One region of the Pseudomonas sp. LB3P25 genome, then DNA from elsewhere that is predicted to be linked to it. Evidence: predicted binding sites of a transcription regulator. Region 1 holds the regulator's gene; each other region holds the start of a gene.
What was found. Region 1 encodes FliA, which starts transcription of late flagellar genes. Its sites were predicted from a motif close to CTAAAGTTTNNNNNNNNNNNGCCGNTAA; they were not measured.
Positions count from the first base shown of each region.

Region 1 (3,275 bases):
CGTGTCAGGAAACCGTCGACTCGCCGGGCCAGTTCGCGGAACTCTTCAGCCCCGACTTCGCGACGCATGAACCGTCCCCAGTCGGTGCTCAAGGCCTGGGCTTCGTTGCTCAGGCTGTTGACCAGCGGCGTGGCGTTTTCCACCAGGTCCATGGTGCGGTTGGCAGCAGCCTCGGTCAGCTTGACCACATAACCCAGACGCTCGGTGGCATCCGTGATCTGCGAGACTTCCTCGGCTTGCGGCATGTGCGGGTCAATCTGAAAATTGACGATCGCGCTATGCAGCTCGCGGGTGAGCTTGCCCACTTCCTGATACAGGCCACGGTCACGGGTCTGATTGAGCTCATGGATCAGTTGCACAGCGTCGCCGAACCTGCCTTTTTCAAGGCTTTCGACCAGTTCGACCGCGTGTTTTTTCAGAGTCGATTCGAAATCGCCCTGTGAAGACTCGTAATGCTCCATAGCTCCCCCGTGGCGCAGTGGCTTCGCAAATCAACCGATGCGTTCGAAAATCTTCTCGATTTTTTCTTTTAACGCCTGGGCCGTGAAGGGCTTGACCACATAGCCGTTAACACCGGCCTGGGCTGCCTCGATGATCTGCTCGCGCTTGGCTTCAGCGGTCACCATCAGCACCGGCAGGTGCTTGAGCTTTTCATCGGCGCGCACGTGGCGCAGCAGATCGATACCGGTCATGCCAGGCATGTTCCAGTCTGTTACCAGAAAGTCGATGCTGCCGCTGTTGAGAACCGGAATGGCGGTAGTGCCATCGTCGGCCTCGACCGTGTTGGTGAACCCAAGGTCACGCAACAGGTTTTTAATGATCCGCCGCATCGTTGAGAAGTCATCAACGATGAGGATTTTCATGTTCTTGTCCAATTCGACCTCCAAGCAGTCTTAAACGCGCCCAGCACCTGGACGCGCCATTTCAATCAATCCGGCAAAGCACTCAATGACTGTCTGGAGCACAACAGATCGGGACCGGTACGGTTCAACACCCCACCCGCCGCGTTCGCAGTGTCCCCACACTGCCTTCAGCGCGCTCGCCACTCCCCCAAACGCCCCCGCAAACGGGCCGCGCACTGGCTGTGTAACTGGCTGACCCGAGATTCGCTGACCCCCAGGACCTCACCGATTTCCTTGAGATTCAACTCTTCGTCGTAGTACAGCGCCAACACCAGTCGCTCACGCTCCGGCAAATTGGCAATCGCGTCCGCCAGCGCCGCCTGGAAGCGTTCATCTTCCAGATCGCGTGACGGCTCCAGATGAGCACTGGCGCCATCCTCGTGCAGCCCTTCGTGTTCGCCGTCCTGCAACAGATCGTCGAAACTGAATAACCGGCTGCCCAGGGTGTCGTTCAAAATCCCGTAATAATCGTCGAGACTCAATTGGAGTTCGGCCGCAACCTCGTGATCTTTAGCGTCACGGCCGGTTTTAGCTTCAATCGAGCGAATTGCGTCGCTGACCATGCGGGTATTGCGGTGGACCGAACGTGGCGCCCAGTCCCCCTTGCGTACTTCATCGAGCATCGCGCCGCGGATTCGAATGCCCGCGTACGTCTCGAAACTCGCGCCTTTGCTGGCGTCGTATTTGGTCGACACTTCAAGCAGGCCGATCATCCCGGCCTGGATCAGGTCTTCGACCTGGACACTGGCCGGCAGACGCGCCAGCAAGTGGTAGGCAATGCGTTTAACCAGTGGCGCGTAACGCTCGATCAGCTCGTACTGCGCATCACGTGCCGACTTCTTGTAGAGGTTATAGCCACTGGCTGTCATAGCACGGGTCCTGCGGTTTGTTGCACGAGGCGCTCGACGAAAAACTCCAGGTGCCCACGCGGGTTGGCAGGCAGCGGCCAGGTATCGACCTTCTGTGCAATGGCCTTGAACGCCAGTGAGCACTTGGAACGCGGGAAGGCTTCGTAAACGGCGCGCTGCTTCTGCACAGCCTTGCGCACGCTTTCGTCGTAAGGCACTGCGCCGACGTATTGTAAGGCGACGTCAAGGAAGCGATCCGTGACCTTGGTCAACTTGGCGAACAGGTTGCGCCCTTCCTGCGGGCTCTGGGCCATGTTGGCCAGGACGCGGAAACGGTTCATGCCGTAATCGCGGTTCAGCAGTTTGATCAGTGCGTAGGCATCGGTGATCGAGGTCGGTTCGTCGCAGACCACCAGCAAGACTTCTTGCGCCGCGCGAACGAAACTGACGACCGAGTCACCAATGCCCGCGGCGGTGTCGATCACCAACACGTCGAGGTTGTCGCCGATATCGCTGAACGCCTGGATCAGGCCGGCGTGTTGAGCCGGGCTCAAATGAACCATGCTCTGTGTGCCGGACGCGGCCGGGACGATGCGGATACCGCCAGGGCCCTGCAACAACACGTCGCGCAGCTCGCAGCGGCCCTCGATCACGTCGGCCAAAGTACGTTTGGGTGTCAGTCCCAGCAGAACGTCGACGTTCGCCAGCCCCAGATCGGCGTCCAACAGCATGACGCGCCGACCGAGCTCAGCTAGAGCCAGGGACAAGTTCACTGACACGTTAGTCTTCCCGACGCCACCTTTGCCGCCGGTCACCGCGATCACCTGTACGGGATGCATGCTGCCCATGAATTTTCTTTACCTTGTCTTACTTAGACGGAGGCCACATTACTGGCTGCGCGTTCACTAACTGAACAATGCATGGCAGACCATCGATGTAGGTACAAAAACTGTTCATTAGTACCTCAGCCGACCTGCTTGGTCGGGCTGTGGTAAATATCAGCGAACATGTCAGCCATGGCTTCTTCGCTGGGTTCTTCTTGCATTTGCACGCTGACGGCGCGACTGACCAACTGATGACGACGCGGCAGATGTAAATCATCCGGAATCCGCGGGCCATCGGTCAGGTAGGCCACCGGCAACTCATGACTGATGGCCAGGCTCAACACCTCGCCCAGACTTGCCGTTTCATCCAGTTTAGTCAGGATGCAGCCAGCGAGGCCGCAGCGTTTGTAACTGTGATAAGCGGCCGTTAGAACCTGTTTCTGGCTGGTGGTTGCCAAAACCAGATAATTTTTCGATTTGATGCCACGACCGGCCAGGCTTTCAAGCTGCATGCGCAGTGCCGGATCGCTGGCCTGAAGGCCCGCGGTATCGATCAGCACCACGCGTTTGCGCAGCAAAGGCTCCAGCGCCTGCACCAGCGACTGGCCCGGATCGACATGCGTCACCGACACATTGAGAATGCGGCCCAACGTCTTGAGTTGTTCCTGAGCACCAATGCGGTAGCTGTCCATGCTCACCAG
Region 1 is NZ_CM142711.1:5,434,278-5,437,552, forward strand. Features, by position in the region: gene ACYZTW_RS25000 (protein phosphatase CheZ) at 1-461, opposite strand, end outside; gene ACYZTW_RS25005 (chemotaxis response regulator CheY) at 492-863, opposite strand; gene fliA (RNA polymerase sigma factor FliA) at 1,031-1,771, opposite strand; gene fleN (flagellar synthesis regulator FleN) at 1,768-2,598, opposite strand; gene flhF (flagellar biosynthesis protein FlhF) at 2,715-3,275, opposite strand, start outside.

Region 2 (3,275 bases), 1.6 Mb from region 1:
GCGCGCCATCATCAAGGTGTCGGTGAGGACCATCAGCATGTGCGCCAACTGCGAGGCAATCAACGGCCCCGCCAGCCGCAGGATGGCCCAGAGTTCGGTACGTGCTGGATGCTGCATGGTCATCACGCTCGGCTATTTAAGAGAAACAGGAAAGCCCAAAGAAAACAGGAGAGAGCCGATTCTCGGCGCTCTTCGGGGTTTGCACAAAGGGATAAAAAGGATGGGTGGCATGATTAAAACTCATGCTGAAGAGTTTCTGCTAGGGTGACCAAATCCCGCTTTAGGAGCTTTGCCAATGTCTCGTCGTCTTCCTCCCTTGTATGCCCTGCGCGCATTCGAAGCGGCGGCGCGGCACAGCTCGTTTACCCGCGCAGCCGAAGAACTCTCGATCACCCAAAGCGCGGTCAGCCGGCACATTCGTACGCTCGAAGAGCATTTTGCCTGTCGGCTGTTTCACCGCAGCGGACGCAATCTGCAACTGACCGAGTCGGCGCGGTTGATCCTGCCCGGCATTCGCGAAGGCTTCACCGCCCTGGAGCGGGCCTGCAATACCTTGCGCGCCGAAGATGACATCCTGCGCATGAAAGCGCCGTCGACCCTGACCATGCGTTGGCTGCTGGCACGGCTCAGCCGCTTTCGGCACCTGCAACCGGGCAACGAGGTGCAATTGACCAGCGCCTGGATGGACGTCGATTCGGTGGACTTCAACCATGAACCGTTCGACTGCGCCGTTATCCTCAGCAACGGGCATTTTCCGCCAGACTGGGAGGCGAGTTTCCTGTTCCCGGAAGAGCTGATTCCAGTCGGCGCGCCGAATCTTTTGCAGGATCAACCGTGGGATGTCGCACGGCTGGCCAATGCCGAACTGTTGCACCCGACACCGGATCGTCGCGACTGGCGCAGCTGGCTGGAACGCATGGGGCTGGCGGACCAGGTGTCGCTCAAGGGCGGGCAGGTGTTCGACACGCTGGAACTGGGCATGATCGCCGCCGCCCGAGGCTATGGCGTATCCATGGGCGATCTGCTGATGGTGGCGGAAGATGTGGCTCAGGGACGTCTGAGTCTGCCGTGGCCGACGGCCGTCGCCAGCGGTGAGAAATATTACCTGGTCTGGCCGAAAACCCGCCCCGGAGGTGAACGTTTGCGCAGGCTCAGCGACTTCCTGCAAGGCGAAGCCCGAGCAATGGAATTGCCTGATGTTCAACACTTGGGCTGAATCGATAGAGCCGCCGCAATAGCGGCCTTGAGCCATATCCCGGTTAATTACTCAAGTATTCTGATTTTCCGCCGAAAATGCAGATGGGACCTTCGTACAAGTTCGATGCAATTCCCATCATTAGAAATTTTGCTGAGTGTGCGTCGTGATCAGGATGATCCGGTCGCTCGGCCAGGAGCTGTCATGTCTCAACCTCGTGCCCGGATCGCCTCACAGCTTGGTCTTGCGCTTGCCGTGATACTGGCGATTGTCATCAGCGGCAGTACCGTGTTCGCCCTGCGTTCGCTGGACACCGCCAACCTCGCCACCCGCGAAGAGCACCTGGCCAGTGAAGCCCGGTTGCTGGCCGATCAGTTGAGTACCTTTCACGGCACGTTGCGTGAAAGTACCCAGCGCCTGAGCGGTCTGTTCGAGAAGCGCTTCAGCGCCGGTTTGAGCGTGCACCCTGATGAGCCGGTCGCTGTAGCCGGTGTGCAGACCCCGGGCCTGCACCTGGGCAGCGAAGTGCTGAACAACAATTTCAAGGAAGTGGACGAGTTCAAGCAAATGACCGCCGGTGTTGCCACGTTGTTTGTGCGCAGCGGCGAAGACTTCATTCGGGTCAGCACCTCCCTGAGCAAACAGGATGGCAACCGGGCCATCGGCACCTTGCTGGATCATGCTCATCCGGCCTATGCGCGCTTGATGGCGGGGCAGAGCTATGTCGGTCGTGCATTGCTGTTCGAACGCTCCTACATGACTCAGTACACCCCCGTACGTGACAGCGGCGGTAAGGTGATTGCCGTGCTGTTCGTAGGATTCGACTACACCGACGCGCAGAACGCGCAGTTCGCCAACCTCAAGCGCTTCCGTATCGGCCAGACCGGTTCCTTGGCGCTGCTGGATGAGCAGAGCAAATGGCTGGTGCCGATAGCGGGTGTACAAGCGCTGGATCAGGCGACTCCGACCATCGTTGGCTTGGCGAAAACGCCGGGCAAGGGCGAGTTCTGGAGCGACAAGTCAGAAGATTTCTACAGCATTGCCGTACCGTTTGAAGGCGGCCCATGGTCGGTCGTGGCGAGCATGCCGAAAACCGAAATCCGTGCCGTGACCTGGAGTGTCGGTATTCAATTGGCGATTGGCAGTCTGCTGGCCATGTTGATCGCTGTGGGTTCGGCGGTCTGGTTGCTGCGCAGCAAACTGGCGCCTTTGGGTGATCTGGTGCGTCAGGCTGAAGCCTTGGGTGCCGGTGATTTGAGCGTGCGGCTGAACGTGTCGAGCAACGACGAGATCGGTCAGCTGGCTCGCGCTTTCAACCAGATGAGCCAGGCGCTGTCGACCATGGTCGAACACATCCGCAAGGCCTCGCAAGAGGTCAACAGCCGCGCCCAGGCTTTGTCCGGTTTGTCCGGCGGCGCCTATGAAGGGATGGAGCAGCAGTCGGGCGAAATCACCAGCATGGCCGGCGCCGTGGAAGAGTTCAGCGCCACTTCCCTGAACATTGCCGACAACATGGGCAACACCCAGCGTCTGGCCCAGGAAAACGCACAGCAAACCCAGATCGGTCGTACGTCGATGGACGAAGCGTCCTCGTCTCTGGAGCAAATCGCCGGCGCGCTGAACAGCACGGCGACGGTGATCAATACCTTGGGTCAGCGCTCCCAGGAAATTGGCGGCATTGTCGGTGTGATTACCTCGATCGCCGATCAAACCAACTTGCTGGCGCTGAACGCGGCCATCGAAGCCGCTCGTGCCGGCGAGCAGGGTCGTGGTTTTGCGGTCGTGGCCGATGAAGTTCGCAACCTGGCCTCACGCACTCGCCAAGCGACCGACGAAATTTCCGGCATGATCCAAAGCATTCAGCAGGAAACCGGTAACGCCATTAGCACCATGGAGCAGGGCAACCTGTTGATGCAGGAAGGCCTGTCACGCAACGCCAACGTCGCCAGTGCCCTGGCGCGGATCGATGAGCAAAGCCGTTCGGCCGGTCAGCAATTCGCGGCGATCACCACCGCGACTCAAGAGCAGAGCAGCACCGCCACCTTGCTGAGCAGCAACCTGCAAAGCATTGCTCTGGCGA
Region 2 is NZ_CM142711.1:7,030,782-7,034,056, reverse strand. Features, by position in the region: gene ACYZTW_RS32435 (NorM family multidrug efflux MATE transporter) at 1-117, opposite strand, end outside; gene ACYZTW_RS32430 (hypothetical protein) at 116-268, shown strand; gene ACYZTW_RS32425 (LysR substrate-binding domain-containing protein) at 296-1,216, shown strand; gene ACYZTW_RS32420 (methyl-accepting chemotaxis protein) at 1,400-3,275, shown strand, end outside.
Region 2: ACYZTW_RS32420 (methyl-accepting chemotaxis protein) is a predicted target of FliA. The motif match lies at 1,267-1,294, and genes of this name have one in related genera.

Region 3 (3,275 bases), 1.9 Mb from region 1:
CCAAGAGTTCATATCGACGGCGGTGTTTGGCACCTCGATGTCGGCTCATCACATCCTGGGGCTGAAGCCGGTCCCAAGGGTATGGCTGTTCGCCATTTAAAGTGGTACGCGAGCTGGGTTTAGAACGTCGTGAGACAGTTCGGTCCCTATCTGCCGTGGACGTTTGAGATTTGAGAGGGGCTGCTCCTAGTACGAGAGGACCGGAGTGGACGAACCTCTGGTGTTCCGGTTGTCACGCCAGTGGCATTGCCGGGTAGCTATGTTCGGAATAGATAACCGCTGAAAGCATCTAAGCGGGAAACTAGCCTCAAGATGAGATCTCACTGGGACCTTGAGTCCCCTGAAGGGCCGTCGAAGACTACGACGTTGATAGGTTGGGTGTGTAAGCGCTGTGAGGCGTTGAGCTAACCAATACTAATTGCCCGTGAGGCTTGACCATATAACACCCAAGCAATTTGCGTCGGCTCCTTAATAAAGAGCAGCAGATTGCGGTGTGTGAAGACGACACGAACCGAAAGTTCGAGATACTCACAAAACACCAACCTATCGCATACCCATTCGCTGGAGCGTGAACCTGCAAAGGCCCACGACCTGGCTACCGAATTTCTTGACGACCATAGAGCATTGGAACCACCTGATCCCATCCCGAACTCAGCAGTGAAACGATGCATCGCCGATGGTAGTGTGGGGTTTCCCCATGTGAGAGTAGGTCATCGTCAAGATTAAATTCCGAAACCCCTATCTGCGTATGCAGGTAGGGGTTTTGTTTTAGTAGAAGTCACCAATTTTGCTGGCACGTTACGCTGTAACGGGCTGGTCACAGAATTTCTTGACGACCATAGAGCATTGGAACCACCTGATCCCATCCCGAACTCAGCAGTGAAACGATGCATCGCCGATGGTAGTGTGGGGTTTCCCCATGTGAGAGTAGGTCATCGTCAAGATTGAATTCCGAAACCCCTGTCTGCTAACGCAGACAGGGGTTTTGTCGTTATGGGCTCGCTAAACGCTCAATGGGCCATCAGCTGCAAATGCGCTTCCACTTCCAAGGCCAGTTCGTCTTCATGGTGTTCGCCCGCCAGACATCGCATTGCTGACATAGCCTGGCATTAGCCGAGTTGTTACGCAGACGCAACACCTGCTGATGCGGTTCACCGCGCGTTATCCACAGGCATCAGTGATACAGCGCGTCGGCGCACACAGCGCTCCACTGAACGCAGAGACAAACCCATTTGCTCGGCGATGTGTTTTTGTGGGTAAGCCCTTCGCACTGCGCCAGCAGAAACGGCTAAAGACTGAGCAGGCGCTCTGGCACGCCGTTCGGCGGGTAACTGACAGGAATGCCGACCATTTCGTACAAACGCCTAAGATTTCTCCGTTTTGTGCCGACAGACTGATGAGACATGCGTGCACCAAAGTAGAGCGGCCCCAGAGCCCTGCCTGCGCTGTTACATGGAATGTTGCAACCTGGAACGCATCCCCACTTTTTGCATAAGAAGTCCCATGAAATGAATCTCAAGTTCAGCCATAAAATCCTTCTGGCCGCCTCCGGCGTCGTGGTGCTGGCTTTTGCGTTGTTCACTTTGTACAACGACTATCTGCAGCGAAACACCATCCGTCAAAACCTTGAATCGAGCGTCCAGCAGGCCGGCGACTTGACCGCCAGCAGCGTGCAGAACTGGATGAGCGGCCGTGTGCTGGTGTTGGAAAACCTCGCGCAGAACGTGGCTCATCAAGGCGCCAATGCCGACCTCCCGGGGCTGGTCAATCAACCGGCCCTGACCTCGAACTTCCAGTTCACCTACGTGGGCCAGGCCAACGGTGTGTTCACTCAGCGCCCGGACGCGAAGATGCCTGACGGTTACGATCCGCGTCAGCGCCCCTGGTACAAACAGGCCGTGGCTGCCGACAAGACCATGCTGACCCCGCCTTACATGGCCGCCGTCGGTGGCCTGGTGGTGACCATCGCCCTGCCGGTGAAAAAGAACGGCGAGTTGCTCGGCGTGGTCGGCGGCGACCTGAGCCTGGAAACGCTGGTGAAGATCATCAACTCGGTGGATTTCGGTGGCATCGGCCACGCATTCCTGGTCAGCGCCGACGGTCAGGTGATCGTCAGCCCGGACAAAGATCAGGTGATGAAAAACCTGAAGGACATCTACCCGAGCGCTGGCGTGCGCATCGAGAAGGGCAATCAGGACGTCACCCTGAACAAGCAGGATCGAATCCTTTCCTTCACTCCGGTCAGTGGATTGCCGAATGCCGAGTGGTACATCGGTCTGTCGATCGACAAGGACAAGGCCTACGCACCACTCAGCCAGTTCCGCACTTCTGCGCTGATCGCGATGTTCATCGCCGTGACGGCCATTGCAGTGCTGCTGAGCCTGCTGATCAACGTGCTGATGCGTCCGCTGACCACCATGGGACGTGCGATGCAGGACATCGCTCAAGGTGAGGGCGATTTGACTCGACGTCTGGCCGTGGAAAGCAAAGACGAATTCGGTGAGCTGGGCGGTTCGTTCAACCAGTTCGTGGAGCGAATTCACGCATCGATTTCCGAAGTGTCGTCGGCAACCCGCCAGGTTCACGACCTGTCGCAACGGGTGATGGCTTCGTCCAACGCCTCGATCGTCGGCTCCGACGAACAAAGCGCCCGCACCAACAGCGTGGCCGCGGCGATCAACCAGTTGGGCGCCGCCACACAGGAAATCGCCCGCAACGCCGCCGATGCTTCCCAGCACGCCAGCGGCGCGAGCGAGCAGGCCGATGACGGTCGTCAGGTGGTGGAGAAAACCATTCTGGCGATGACCGAGTTGTCGCAGAAAATCAGCCTGTCCTGCACGCAGATCGAAACCCTGAACGCCAGCACCGACAACATCGGGCACATTCTGGATGTGATCAAAGGCATCTCCCAGCAGACCAACTTGCTCGCGCTCAACGCGGCCATCGAAGCGGCCCGTGCCGGTGAAGCCGGTCGTGGTTTTGCGGTGGTGGCGGACGAGGTGCGCAACCTCGCTCACCGTACTCAGGAATCGGCGGAGGAGATCCACAAAATGATCACCTCGCTGCAGATCGGTTCTCGCGAAGCTGTGACCACCATGAACGCCAGTCAGGTCTCCAGCGAACAGAGCGTCGAAGTGGCGAACCAGGCCGGTCTGCGACTGGTCAGCGTGACCCAGCGCATCGGCGAAATCGACGGCATGAACCAGTCGGTGGCCGCGGCGACCGAAGAGCAGACGGCGGTCGTGGAAACCCTCAACGTCGACGTTAACCAGATC
Region 3 is NZ_CM142711.1:329,032-332,306, forward strand. Features, by position in the region: rRNA gene ACYZTW_RS01530 (23S ribosomal RNA) at 1-439, shown strand, start outside; rRNA gene rrf (5S ribosomal RNA) at 607-722, shown strand; rRNA gene rrf (5S ribosomal RNA) at 829-944, shown strand; gene ACYZTW_RS01545 (methyl-accepting chemotaxis protein) at 1,509-3,275, shown strand, end outside.
Region 3: ACYZTW_RS01545 (methyl-accepting chemotaxis protein) is a predicted target of FliA. The motif match lies at 1,365-1,392, and genes of this name have one in related genera.